Catenulispora sp. GP43: one gene and its partner. The protein of the gene in region 1 binds, or shares a complex with, the protein of each later gene. Links are inferred from orthologs where the notes say so. Each region holds a gene or a part of one and is shown in the gene's direction. Other genes may lie near its edges.

What was found. The genes of interacting proteins can lie anywhere in the genome.
Region 2: the proteins of dnaG (region 1) and dnaB are in contact, whole or in part, in a crystal structure (PDB 2R6A), measured with the Geobacillus stearothermophilus proteins. The link is inferred for Catenulispora sp. GP43 from one-to-one orthologs. Residues at the interface, in WP_049624496.1 of Geobacillus stearothermophilus: Lys456, Leu457, Leu458, Pro459, Ala460, Asn463, Ala464, Leu467, Leu535, Leu536, Ile537, Ala538, Gln544, Glu545, Asp548, Tyr549, His552; in WP_033016901.1 of Geobacillus stearothermophilus: Ser13, Glu15, Ala16, Gln18, Glu91, Leu92, Asp94, Ala95, Val96, Pro97, Thr98, Ala99, Ala100, Asn101, Tyr104, Tyr105, Ile108.

The regions. Positions count from the first base shown.
Region 1 is NZ_JBGCCT010000012.1:107,356-114,188, reverse strand. Bases 2,254-5,166 are described here. They hold dnaG (DNA primase), read left to right. Parts: upstream 2,254-2,609; coding sequence 2,610-4,724; downstream 4,725-5,166. Other genes in these bases: ABH926_RS24535 (RNA polymerase sigma factor), read left to right, coding at 4,851-5,166; ABH926_RS24545 (deoxyguanosinetriphosphate triphosphohydrolase), read left to right, coding at 2,254-2,588. Outside these bases: ABH926_RS24555 (sigma-70 family RNA polymerase sigma factor), read left to right, coding at 1-740; ABH926_RS24550 (EthD family reductase), read left to right, coding at 797-1,120; more of ABH926_RS24545, read left to right, coding at 1,287-2,253; more of ABH926_RS24535, read left to right, coding at 5,167-6,020; ABH926_RS24530 (FGGY family carbohydrate kinase), read left to right, coding at 6,122-6,833. UniProt on the Escherichia coli protein: RNA polymerase that catalyzes the synthesis of short RNA molecules used as primers for DNA polymerase during DNA replication.
Region 2 is NZ_JBGCCT010000003.1:1,410-8,149, forward strand. The notes cover bases 2,728-5,547. They hold dnaB (replicative DNA helicase), read left to right. Parts: upstream 2,728-3,356; coding sequence 3,357-4,739; downstream 4,740-5,547. Other genes in these bases: ABH926_RS07175 (N,N-dimethylformamidase beta subunit family domain-containing protein), read left to right, coding at 2,728-2,994; ABH926_RS07185 (hypothetical protein), read right to left, coding at 4,761-5,381; ABH926_RS07190 (hypothetical protein), read right to left, coding at 5,411-5,547. In the rest of the region: ABH926_RS07160 (single-stranded DNA-binding protein), read left to right, coding at 1-419; rpsR (30S ribosomal protein S18), read left to right, coding at 508-744; rplI (50S ribosomal protein L9), read left to right, coding at 763-1,218; more of ABH926_RS07175, read left to right, coding at 1,375-2,727; more of ABH926_RS07190, read right to left, coding at 5,548-5,968; ABH926_RS07195 (ABC transporter permease), read right to left, coding at 5,999-6,740. UniProt on the Escherichia coli protein: The main replicative DNA helicase, it participates in initiation and elongation during chromosome replication. Travels ahead of the DNA replisome, separating dsDNA into templates for DNA synthesis.

The DNA.
Region 1 (6,833 bases):
TCGCCACCAACGTCTGCCTGACCGCGCTCGAATCGCGCGGGCGCCGTCCGCTGCCCTCCGGGCTCGGCGCCCCGAGCCGGGACACCGAGGCGCCGCTGCGCCCGGCGCTGGACATCCCCTGGCTCGAGCCCTTCCCCGATGCCCGCTTCGACGCCGATGCTCGCGCCGACCTGCGGTTGGCCTGGGTTGCGGCGGTGCAGGAGCTGCCCGCGCGGCAGCGGGCCGCGCTGGTGCTGCGCGACGTGCTCGACTTCTCCGCCGCCGAGGTCGCCGACCAGCTCGGGACCACGGTCGCGGCGGTGAACAGCGCCCTGCAGCGGGCCCGCGCGGCCGTCGCCGGGCTCGGGGACGCCGCCGACGTGCGCGAGGCGCCCGATCCCGGCCGGCACGCGACCATCGAGCGCTACATCCACGCCTTCGAGGCCGCCGACGTGCCGGCGCTGGTGCGGCTGCTCGCCGACGACGTCGTCATGGAGATGCCGCCGGTCCCGCTCTGGTACCGCGGTCGCGAGGACTACGGCCTGTTCATGGAGCGCGTCTTCCGGCTGAACGGCACCGGCTGGCGCGCCATCCCGACCTCGGCCAACGGCCAGCCCGCGCTGGCCGCCTACGCCCCGAGCCCCGGCGGCGGCCACCACCGGCACACGCTCCAGGTCTTCACCGTCGTCGGCGGCCTGGTCACGGCCAACGTGGTGTTCGCCGATCCGGCCTTGTTCGACAGCTTCGGCCTGCCGCGATGAGTCCGGCCGGTGCCGCCGGTATGTACCGGTGAGACACCGACCGAGAGGAAACCACCGTGACCACCACCCCCGCCCGCTTCCTCGTCTTCTGGGAGCGGCCGACCGACCCCGAGGCCTTCGAGCGCCACTACCGCGAGGTACACATCCCGCTGGCCCGGCGGATCCCGCTGCTGCGCTCCTACGCGATCAGCGACAACCCGGTCCCGGTCCGGGGCGAGCCGTACTTCCGGATCGCCGAGCTGCGCTGGGACTCGATGGACGACCTGCGCGCCGGGATCGACTCGCCGGAAGGCAAGGCGTGCGCCGACGACGTCGAGATCCTGGCGCAGTACGCCGGGGTCCGCAGCATGGTCCTCGCCCCCTTCGAGGAACTGCTCTAGAAACAACATATTCATCATGGAGCCGCAGTAGAGATTCGTGCTGTAAAAGAAGGAGCAGGGCGGCCGTCCCGGGAGCCCGACCCGGGGCGGCCGCTCGTCCGAGCCATGTGAAGCTCCGCCGCCGAGTCTTCGGTTTCTGTTGGCCCGCGCGGGTTACCGTGGGGCGGTGACTGATCTGAGGACGCCCGCCGATGCGTACAGCGACGCCGACCGGGAGCGTCATCTGCCGGACCACCCCAGCAACGTGCGGCGTACCGCGTTCGAACGGGACCGGGCCCGGGTGCTGCACAGCGCGGCGCTGCGCCGGCTGGCGGCCAAGACCCAGGTGGTCGCGCCGGGGTCGAGCGACTCGGCGTTCGGTGCCTATCTGGACAGCCCGCGCACCCGGCTCACGCACAGCCTGGAATGTGCGCAGATCGGCCGGGAACTGGGCAAGGAGCTCGGCGCCGACCCCGATCTGATGGAGACCGCCTGCCTGTCCCACGACCTGGGGCACCCGCCGTTCGGCCACACCGGCGAGGAGGCGCTGGCCCTGGCCGCGGCCGAGTGCGGCGGCTTCGAGGGCAACGCGCAGTCCTTCCGGATCCTGGTCCGGCTGGAGGCCAAGGCGCTGGGTCCGGACGGCGAGCCCGGCGGGCTGAACCTGACCCGGGCCGCGCTGGACGCCGCGACGAAGTACCCGTGGACCCGGGCCGAGGGCCAGGCGCGCGGGACCGGCAAGTTCGGCGTCTACGCCGACGACGAGCCGGTCTTCGACTGGATGCGCACCGGCGCGGTGCCCGGCCGGGGTTGCTTCGAGTCGCAGGTGATGGACTGGTCCGACGACGTGGCCTACTCCGTCCACGACCTCGAAGACGCCCTGCACGCCGGCTACCTGGTCCCCAAGGCTCTGCTCTCGCTGAGCGAGCAGGCCGAGCTGTTCGAGCTCGCCGAGATCCGCTATGCCCCGGGCGCCAACGCCCCCGAGCTGTCCGAGGCCCTGTCCCGGCTGATGGACCTGGACTACTGGCCCGGCGACTACGACGGCACGTTCGCCGCGCAGGCCGCGCTGAAGAACGCCACCAGCAGCCTGATCGGCCGGTTCTGCCAGTCCGCGGCCGCCGCCACCCGCGAGGCCGCCGCCGGCGACGCCGACAGAGCCGCGGTCACCGGACCGCTCACCCGGTACGCCGCCGACCTGGTCGTACCGCGCGAGACCCGGCTGGAGTGCGCGCTGCTGAAGGCGATCACCGCGCGCTACGTGATGCAGCGCGACGACGCGCGCGAGCGCCGCCGCCTGCAACGGGAGCTGGTGACGAGCCTGGTGGAGGGCCTGTCCGCGCTGCCGGACCACCTGGAGCCGGCCTTCCGCGCCTGGTACGCCGACGCCACCGACGACTGCACCCGGCTGCGGGTGGTGGTGGACCAGGTCGCGTCCCTCACCGACGACGCCGCGTATGCCCTGAGCAGGCGACTCGGTACCGTCTGACCGCACAGCTAAACTCTGGTTGTGGCCGGCCAGATCAAAGACGACGACATCGAACGAGTACGCAAGGCGGCCTCGATCGTCGATGTCGTCGGCGCCGTGGTCCAACTGCGCAACGGCGGCGGGGGGAACCTGAAGGGCCTGTGCCCGTTCCACGACGAGAAGTCGCCGTCCTTCCAGGTCAGCCCGTCGAAGAACTTCTACCACTGCTTCGGCTGCGGGGTCGGCGGCGACGTCCTGAAGTTCGTCATGGAGTACGACCACCTCTCGTTCCCCGAGGCGGTCGAGCGGCTGGCCGGGCAGTACAACATCGAGCTGCGCTACACCGAGGGCGGCTACACGAACCAGGGTGTGCGCAGCGAGCGCACCCGCCTGATCGAGGCGCACCGGGCCGCCGCGGAGTACTTCGTCGACCAGCTGGCCACGCCGGCCGCCGCCAAGGCCCGGGAGATCCTGAGCGCGCGTGGCTTCGACGCGTCCGCGATCGAGCATTTCCGCGTCGGCTTCGCGCCGGAGTCCTGGGAGTCGCTGGTCCGGCACCTGCGCGGACGCGGATTCACCGACAAGGAGATCCTGACCGGCGGTCTGGCCTCCGAGGGCCGGCGCGGTGCGATGGACCGCTTCCGCAACCGCTTGATGTGGCCGATCGCCGACCTGTCCGGCGACGTGATCGGGTTCGGCGGCCGGCGGCTCACCGACGACCCGGACACCCCGAAGTACCTCAACAGCCCCGAGACGCCGATCTACAAGAAGTCCTCGGTGCTCTACGGCCTGGAGCTCGCGCGCAAGGAGATCATCAAGCAGGAGCGCGCGGTCGTGGTCGAGGGCTACACCGACGTGATGGCCTGCCACCTGGCCGGCGTGCCGACCGCGGTGGCCACCTGCGGCACCGCGTTCGGCGAGGAGCACATCAAGATCCTGCGACGGCTGCTGGCCGACCGGAACCAGTTCCTCGGTGTGGAGGTGGTCTTCACCTTCGACGGCGACTCGGCCGGGCAGAAGGCGGCCATGCGCGCCTATCTGGACGAGGACAAGTTCGTCACGCAGACCTTCGTCGCCGTCGAGCCCAGCGGGATGGACCCGTGTGATCTGCGGCTGGCCAAGGGCGATGCGGCCGTGCGCGAGCTGGTCGCCACCCGGACCCGGCTGTTCGAGTTCGTGATCCGCGCCGAGCTGGCCAAGCAGAACCTGGACGAGTCCGAGGGCCGGGTGCACGCTTTGCGGGCCACCGCCCCGATCGTGGCGAAGATCCGCGACTCGGCGCTGCGCAACGACTACACCCGCCGGCTGGCCGGCTGGCTCGGGCTGGAGGAGCGGGACGTGCAGTCGGCGGTGCGCCGGCTGCTCGCGGCCGCCGGCGTCCGGCCGGAGGTCCCGCTCTCCGGCGGCCAGGGGCCCTCAGGCGGCCGTGGCGGCGACCGGAACGACCGCCGGGGGAATCAGGGCTCGAACAGCGGGCGCGGCGGCTACGGGGGCCGAGAGGGCGGTTTCGGAGGCGGTCGCGGGCCGGGCCGGAGCGGCGGCCGCGATGATCGGGGCGGCTACGGCGGCTACGGCGGCCGCGGCGATCGCGATCGCGGCGGATACGGCGGCGGTTACGACGGCAATCGCGGCGGCGGCTACGGCCCGCCGGAGCCGGACGGCCTGTTCGGCGCCGAGGCCGCGACCGTGCCCGGACAACGCGACCCCGTGGCCGGCGCCGAGCGTGAGGCGCTGAAGATGGCGCTGCAGTTCCCGCAACTGGCGGGCGCGACCTTCGACGGCCTGGCGCCGGAGGAGTTCACCGTTCCCGCCTATGCCGCGGTGTGCGCGGCGGTGCGCGGGGCCGGCGGCTGTGCGACCGGCAATGACAACAACTGGACCGGCCGGGTGCAGGATCAGGCCCCTGACGACGCCATCCGCGGACTGGTCACCGAACTCACCGTGGAACCCGTACATTCCCGCGGCGCGGCCGACGAGCGTTACGTCGCCGAAATCATGACAAGGGTGCGAATCCACACTGTCGACCGGCGTATCAAGGACGTGAGATCCAAGCTGCAACGGCTGAATCCGGTTACAGGTCAAGAGGAATACAACAAACTCTTCGGTGAACTCGTGGCGCTGGAGCAATACAAGCGTGGCCTGGCGGAAGTCTCATAACGGTCACGGTTCCGTGACTGCCAGGTGATATCGATCTTGGTTGAGTTTCCGTTATCTGGGATAGCTCAGGGGCGCGCGGGGTAAGCGTGTGGCGAAGACGTCGCGAACCCCCACTTGGAGCTTGTCGTGAACAGTGCTGTCGCACAGGGACCGGTAGCCCTCCTCGACGCCGCGCCGACCCCCCACCCCACTGCTTCGTCCGCGGCCGAGGCCCGGACCGCTGTCGGTCTGGGCGATCCGGAGGAGCTCAGTCCCTTGCGGATCCCCGGCCCCGCCGCGCCGGAAATCGCAGAGCTCGAAGCGGCTCTGGAGGAGGAGGCCGACACCGAGCCGGAGAAGGAAGCCGAGGCGGATTCGAAGGTCAACGCCTGGGCCGACTCCGCCGGACCGGCCGGCGACCTGTTCCGGCAGTATCTGCGGGAGATCGGTCGGGTACCGCTGCTGAACGCGGTGCTGGAGGTGGAACTCGCCCAGGCTGTCGAGGCCGGCTTGTTCGCCGAGGAGAAGCTCACCTATGAGACCCACCTCAAGCCGCAGCTGCGGCGGGAGCTGGCCATCCTGGTCCTGGAGGGCCAGGCCGCCAAGCGCCGGCTGATCGAGGCGAACCTGCGCCTGGTGGTCTCGATCGCCAAGCGCTACCTCGGTCGCGGCATGTCGATCCTGGACCTGGTCCAGGAGGGCAACCTCGGTCTGATCCGCGCGGTGGAGAAGTTCGACTACACCCGCGGCTACAAGTTCTCCACCTACGCGACCTGGTGGATCCGGCAGGCGATGAGCCGGGCGCTGGCCGACCAGGCCCGCACCATCCGGGTGCCGGTGCACGTGGTCGAGCTGATGAACCGCGTGGTGCGGTTGCAGCGCCGGCTGTTGCAGGAGAACGGCGTCGAGCCCTCTCCGGACGACATCGCCGAGGTCCTGGGCGTCGCCTGCGAGCGGGTCGTGGAGGTGCTGCGCCTGGCCCAGGAGCCGGTGTCGCTGCACGCGCCGGTCGGCGAGGAGGACGACGTGGCGCTCGGCGACCTCATCGAGGACGCCGACGCGGTCTCCCCGGCCGATTCCGTCGCCGTGGTGATGCTGCGCGAGCACCTGGACGCGCTGCTGTCCACGCTCGGCGAGCGGGAGAAGCGCGTGGTGCAGCTGCGCTACGGGCTCACCGACGGCCAGCCGCACACCCTGGAGGAGATCGGCCGCACCTTCGGCGTCACGCGCGAGCGGATCCGGCAGATCGAGGCCAAGACCCTGGCCAAGCTGCGCGGTCACACCTACGCCGATCAGCTGCTTGACTACCTGCGATGACGGTGGGTCACCACCAGGACACTGAATCGCGCGACGGGCGCCGGAACTCCTTTGGGCGGGCCTGTTTCCGGCGCGCGGCGCATAGGGCATGATCTGGCGTCATGCCGATCGTCGCGGGTATCGATTCCTCGCCCAGCACTACACGAGTTGTCGTCTGCGATGCCCTCAGCGGGAAGGTGATCCGCAAGGCGGCGGTGGCCCACGCCGCGGCCGGGGACGACGACCCGCACGAGTGGTGGAACGCGCTCGTCAAGGCCTGTGACGGCGACATCCTGGACGGGGTCCAGGCGGTCGCCGTCTCCGGGCAGCGCCAGGCGCTGGTGACGCTGGACAACGCCGGGGGCGTGGTGCGCCCGGCGCTGATGTCCACCGACTTCCGCGCCGCGAACTCCGCCGATGATCTGGTCGGCGAGGGCGGCGGCCCGGGGGCCTGGGCCTCGGCGGTCGGCTCGGTGCCGACCGCGGCCTTCCCGATAGCCAAGCTGCGCTGGCTGGCCCAGCGGGAACCGGAGAACGCCGCGCGGGTGGCCGCCGTGCTCCAGCCGCACGACTGGCTCACCTGGCTGCTGCTCGCCGGCGCCGCGGCGCCGGTCACCGACCGCGGCGAGGCCTCCGGCACCGGCTACTGGTCGCCGTTCTCCAACGACTACCGCACGGCCCTGCTGGTGCACGCCTTCGGCCGCGAGGTCGCGGTGCCGCGGGTGCTGGGCCCGGTCGAGCCGGCCGGGTCCACCAACGCCGGCGTCCTGGTCGCCCCCGGCACGGGTTCGGCGATGGCGCAGGTGCTCGGCCTGTCCGCCGAGCCCGGCGACG
Region 2 (6,740 bases), on another replicon or contig:
GGGTGATCGTCTCCGGACGGCTGCGCCAGCGGTCGTACGAGACCAAGGAGGGCGAGAAGCGCACGGTCGTCGAACTGGACGTCGAGGAGATCGGCCCGTCGCTGAAGTACGCGACGGCGAAGGTCACCAAGGCCAACCGGCCCGGCGGTCAGGGCGGCGGCGGAGGCGGCGGCGGCTGGAGTGGCAACTCCGGCGGCGGCGGCAACTCCGGTGGCGGAGGCGGCGGCGGCTGGAGTGGGAACTCCGGCGGTGGCGGCAACTCCGGCGGTGGCGGAGGCGGCGGTTGGGGTGGGAACTCCGGCGGCGGCGGCAATGGCGGCGGCGGGAACCAGGGCGGCGGCAACGACCCCTGGGCTTCCGGCGGTGGCGGCGGCGGCGACGGCTGGGGCGGCTACGGCAACGACGAGCCCCCGTTCTAGGCCTCCTTGTGAACCAGCGCGCCTCGCGCGCCCGGTCCTTCAAACGGACCCTTGAACTCGTAGTGAAGAAGTAACCAGGAGAGATCCAATGCCTAAGGCACCTCTCCGCAAGCCGAAGAAGAAGGTTTGCGGATTCTGCAAGGACAAGGTCGCGTACGTCGACTACAAGGACACCACGCTGCTCCGGAAGTTCATCTCGGACCGTGGGAAGATCCGCGCGCGTCGCGTGACCGGCAACTGCACCCAGCACCAGCGCGACGTCGCCGTGGCCGTGAAGAACAGCCGTGAGATGGCGCTGCTGCCCTACACCAGCACCACCCGCTAGGAAGGGGGAGGAAGAGAAATGGCTACCACGAAGCTCATCCTCACCCACGAGGTCGGCGGTCTCGGCGAGCCCGGCGACGTCGTCGAGGTCAAGGGCGGCTACGCCCGCAACTACCTCGTCCCGCGCGGCTACGCGATCGCGTGGACCCGCGGCGGCGAGAAGCAGATCGAGCTGATCCGCAAGGCCCGCAAGGTCCGCACGGTCCGCGACCTGGCCCACGCCACCGAGCTCAAGGGCGAGCTGGAGGGCCTGAAGGTCCGTCTGGCCACCCGCGCCGGCGAGTCCGGCCGGCTGTTCGGCGGCGTGACCGTCGCCGACGTGGCCGACGCGGTCAAGCGCGCCGGCGGCCCGGACGTGGACAAGCGCCGGATCGAGATCGGGAACCCGATCAAGACCGTCGGCGCCCACACCGTCGCGGTCCGGCTGCACCCCGAGGTGCAGGCGAAGGTGGAAATCACCGTCGTCGCCGCCTGAGAACCTTCTCGGGATGGTCCGGATATCCTCCGGACCATCCTCGAAGGCTCAACGGAACTGTTTTACACAACCGCTCCGCCGCAGCTCAAACGCGGCGGAGCGGTTTGTCGTACCTGACGTTTGCTTAGTGACGCAAGCACCTGGTTGACTTCGCTCATGCATGCCCCTTCCCGCCGCCAATCGCTGCTGATCCTCGGCAGCCTCGGCCTGGCTGCCGCCGCCGGCGGCGCCTACATGCTGGAGAATCACGGCGGCGACAAATCCTCGAAGCCGACCGCGTTCGGCCGCGGCCGCAGCCGCGGCGGCGCCCAGGACGACATCAACGAGGGCCTCGAGGGCCAGACGAACAACGCGACCGGCGAGACCGTCCCGACCCTGGCGCTGGCGCTGGCCGACGACGGCGCCTGGCGGCCGGACGCGGAGGGCTTCCAGGCCGTCGACGACGAGGGCCACCAGATCAAGGGCTACGCCTCGGCGACCAGCATCAACGTCGGGGAGTCCATCGACTTCCACGTCAGCGTGCGTCCGGTGCAGGGCTTCAAGGTCAAGGTCTACCGGCTCGGCCGCAGCAGCACCGGCAAGGGCTCCGAGCTGATCTTCACCAGCCCCCGGATCAGCGGGACGGCGCAGGCTCCGGCCAAGGTCGTCGAGCCCACCCGGACCGTGGTGGCGCCGTGGAAGCTGTCGTACACGCTGAACGTCCCGAACACCTGGCGCGGCGGCCTGTACGTCGCGACCCTGGAGTCCGACGACAAGTACCGGAGCTGCGTCCCGTTCGTGGTCCGCGAGGACGGCAAGGCGGCCGACCTGCTGGTGGTGCTGCCGTTCACCACGTACCAGGCGTACAACATGTACCCGATCGACAAGCAGCTCGGGTCCAGCCTCTACAACGCCTACCAGCCCGACGGCAAGGAGGGCGGCGCCGACATCTGCTCGACCCGGGTCTCCTTCGACCGGCCCTACCACCAGGACGGGCTGCCCCGGCTGTTCGAGCTCGACCAGGCCTTCGCGCAGTGGGCAGAGGCGCAGCCCTACACGATCTCCTACGCCTCGAGCATCGACCTGCACGCCGGCCGGATCGACCCGACGAAGTACAAGGCGCTGGTGTTCTCAGGCCACGACGAATACTGGTCGCCGCAGATGCGCACCGTGCTCCAAGGTGCGCTCACCGAGGGTGTCAGTGCCGCGTTCATGGCCGCGAACAACGTCTACTGGAACATCCGCCTGGACACCTCGGACGGCGGCTCCCCGTACCGGCAGGTGACCTGCTACAAGCGGCACGAGGACCCGGCGGCGAAGGGCGGTGTGGCGCCCACGGTGCTGTGGCGCGACCTGAACCAGCCCGAGCAGCAGACGCTGGGGTCGATGTACACCGCGATCATCACGGACGCGCAGCCGCAGCCGCTGGTGGTGAGCCAGACCGGGCACTGGTTCTGGGCCGGGACCTCGCTCAAGGACGGGGACCAGATCCCGCACCTGGTGGCCGGGGAGGCCGACAAGGTGTTCCCGCATGTGAAGGGCGGGCCGAAGGCCACGGTGCTGGCGTCGTCGCCGTTCACCGCCGAGGGGCCGAAGAACCAGCCGGTGACGGACACGCAGCAGACGGTGCTGTGTCAGTACCCGTCGGGGGCGTGGGTGTTCGACGCGGGGACGTTCCACTGGAACCACGGGCTTTCCACCCCGGGATTCGCCGATCCGCGGATCCAGCGCGCGACGCGGAACCTGCTGGACCGGATGACGGGGAAGTCGGGGAAGTCGGGGAAGACCGGGGCGTAGCCCGGCGCCCAGGCCCGGCGCTTAGCAAAACCCAGGGGCCCCGAGCAAGATTCTTCCAGGAAAATTTTTCTCCACAGCCGGTGGACGAATCGGCGACGCTCCCGTGCACGTCAGAGCTTCACGATCAGTCGATGGTCAGATTATTCACAGGGGGCTTCCACACTCTGTCCCCAGGTACGTCGGCGTGTCTCCACAGCTTTCCCCAGGTTTTCCACAGGTTATCCACAGGGTGTGTGGACGACCGCCTCGACCCGGGGGGCGCGGTTCCGTACCGTGGAGGCTTCAAGGCTGTGGGGACCCGTCAGGTACAAAAGACATACAGGGTTTCGCGGGTGTAGCGGCACGGGCAAGGGAGGCGGGTAATGAGCATCGACGACCTCCCGTACACCGCCGACGAGGCCTACCAGGGCGGCTTCGAGCGCACGCCGCCGCAGGACATCCCGGCCGAGCAGTCGGTGCTGGGCGGCATGCTCCTGTCCAAGGACGCCATCGCCGAGGTCATCGAAGTCATCAAGCCCATCGACTTCTACAAGCCGGCGCACGAGGCCGTCTTCGGCGCCATCCTGGAGCTCTACGGCCGCGGCGAACCGGCCGACCCGGTCACCGTCGCCGCGCTGCTGACCAAGAAGGGCGACATCAACCGCATCGGCGGCGCGCCCTATCTGCACACCCTGATCAACTCGGTCCCCACCGCCGCGAACGCCGGCTACTACGCCGAGATCGTCAAGGAACGGGCGGTCCTGCGCCGCCTGGTCGAGGCGGGCACCCGCATCGTCCAGATGGGCTACAGCACCGACGGCAGCGACGTCGAGCAGATCGTCGACGCGGCCCAGCAGGAGATGTACAACGTCACCGAGGCGCGCACCAGCGAGGACTTCGTCCCCCTGGCCGACGCCATGGAGGGCGCCCTCGACGAGATCGAGTCGATCTCCAACCGCTCCGGCCAGATGACCGGCGTGCCCACCGGCTTCCACGACCTGGACGCGCTGACGATGGGCCTGCACCCGGGGCAGATGGTGATCATCGCGGCGCGCCCGGCCATCGGCAAGTCGACCCTCGGCCTGGACCTGGCCCGCAGCTGCTCCATCAAGAACGGCCTGACCTGCGTCATCTTCTCCCTCGAAATGGGCCGCAACGAGATCATCATGCGCCTGCTGTCCGCCGAGGCCCGCGTCGCCCTGCACCACATGCGCAGCGGCACCATGACCGACGAGGACTGGGCCCGCCTGGCCCGCCGCATGGGGCCGGTCTCCGAGGCGCCGCTGTTCATCGACGACTCGCCGAACATGTCGATGATGGAGATCCGCGCCAAGGCGCGGCGCCTGAAGCAGCGCCACAACCTGCAGCTGGTGATCATCGACTACATGCAGCTGATGCAGCACAGCGCGGCCAACTCCAAGCGCCCCGACAACCGCCAGCAGGAGGTCTCGGAGATCTCCCGCTCGCTGAAGCTGCTGGCCAAGGAACTCGAAGTCCCGGTCATCGCCATCAGCCAGCTGAACCGCGGCCCCGAACAGCGCACCGACAAGCGCCCGATGATGAGCGACCTGCGCGAGTCCGGCTCCCTGGAGCAGGACGCGGACGTCATCATCCTGCTGCACCGCGAGGACGCCTACGAGCGGGAGTCGCCGCGCGCCGGCGAGGCGGACCTGATCGTGGCCAAGCACCGTAACGGTCCGACCGCGAACATCACGGTGGCGTTCCAGGGGCATTACTCGCGGTTCGTGGACATGGCTCAGAGCTGAGTCAGGGTACTTCGAGCTCCGTCACAGGAAATCGCGCCAGAACGGCACCGTCACCTGCGGATCCGCGTGATCGTCCCAGTTCAGGCCTTGGCCGCCGAACTCCTGCTGGACGTAGTCCAGCAGGTTGAGGCCGTAGCAGATGATGTCGGTCTGCCACACCGACAGCACCGGGTGGCCGAAGCTGCCGTGTCCGGCCGGCAGGAATCGGTGCCCGTACACCGGGACCAGTACCGGGACCTGCGTTAGCGCCTCGCGCGCGATCGCGAGCGCGGCGTCCATGGCGTCCGGACGGGGGCCCCAGGCATCGTCCCAAAAGGCATTCTGCTCGACGTCGAACAGCACGCCTTCGGTCGGCCGGTCCAGCTGATCCCGGAGTTTGGCGCGGTCTCCGTCACGCCAGTCCGGCCACGGCTCGCGCCAGGTGCTGATGACGCCGGGCGGGTCGCTGTGCGGGATGCTCACTGGCAGGCCGGCTGCCAGGAAGGCCCGGTGGTCGTCGGCGAACCGGAAGGCGAACTCGTCCTCGATCCGGGTGAACTCCGCGGAGGTCAGCCCGGGTTCGATCACCCACTCGGTCCCGGCCAGCCCGGCCAATCGCCGGGCCGCCTCGGTCCCCAGTTCCGTACCTTCGTCGGCGGTCACCCGCCAACCCTAGCGATTTGGCCGCCCGTCTAGCCGCGGACGACGATGCCCGTCCACTCCGTGGGGGCACCGCCGTCCAGGGTGAAGCCCGGGTAGTTGAGGCCGTCGGTCGCGGCGGGGTGGGTCTTCTCCAGCAGGGTGACGAGGTTGTCGAGCACGCCGGGCTGGTTCAGCTTGTCCTGCGACATCCGGCCGTTGCTGAGGCGGACCAGGCCGAACGTGTCGTGCTCACGGGCCGCCTCGTCGACCAGGGCGATCAGGTTCAGGGTCTTCGCATCGATCTTGGCGCCCCCGCTCATCAGCGGCTGGACCCGGGCGATCCACTCGGCTTGGCAGTCGGCATCTTGGCCGTGGATATCTCGCCGCCGGTGCCGACCAGGTCCGAGATCGTGTGGCCGGTCGTGGACGGTCCCGCCGAACTGCTGCTGCCCGTCAAGGGGGCGGAGGGGGCCGAGGGGGCCGTCGCGGCCGAAGTCGCCGTCGAAGCGGCGGACGTCGACGCGGAGGCCGACGCGGTCACCGTCGCCGAGGTGCTCGGCGCCGGCTGGCCCGCGGCCGCCGCCGACGACGACTTCGAGCTGGAGCATCCAGCCAGGACCATGACAACAGCCATACCCTCACACAGTCGCCAAAGCCTCCGTGGGCGGCAGCCGCGAAGCGCGCACCGCCGGGTGCACCCCGGCCAGGACGCCGACCGCGAGCGCGGCCGCGACCCCGCCCGCGACGGCTTCGGCGGGGATGACGGCGGGCCAGTTCCGCGACATCGCGTAGCCGGCGGTGCCCAGGATGCCCACCGCGGCGCCGGCCACGCCGCCCATCAGGCACAGAAGGACCGATTCGGTGAGGAACTGGCCTCTGACCTGGCGGCGGGTGGCTCCGAGGGCGCGGCGCAGGCCGATCTCCCGGCGGCGTTCGAGGACTGAGACGATCATCGTGTTGGCGACGCCGACCGCGCCGACCAGCAGGGCCACGCCGGCCAGGCCGAGGAAGAGGCCGGACAGGGCGGTCTCGGTCAGCTGCTTGGCGGCCAGAGCCGCGGAGGGCTGGCTGACCACGATCTGGCCCGGGTTCTGCGCGTACATCGTGGCGGCCAGGACGGATTGGACCGCGTAGATCTGCGATTCCTGGACTCGTGCGTACAGCTGCGTCGGGTGCTCGTCGAAGGCCAGGTAGTGGCGGGCCGCGTCCCAGCCCACGATGACGGACTGCTGGATCTCGGGCGTGAGGGGGCTGGCCGTGAAGATGCCGACCACGGTGAACGCCTGGGAGCCGATCCAGATCTGCGGCGCGGGTTCGCCCTGCGGGAGGGTGGTGATGCCCAGCCAGGTGGCGGCCACGGAGCCGAGGACGACAGTGGGG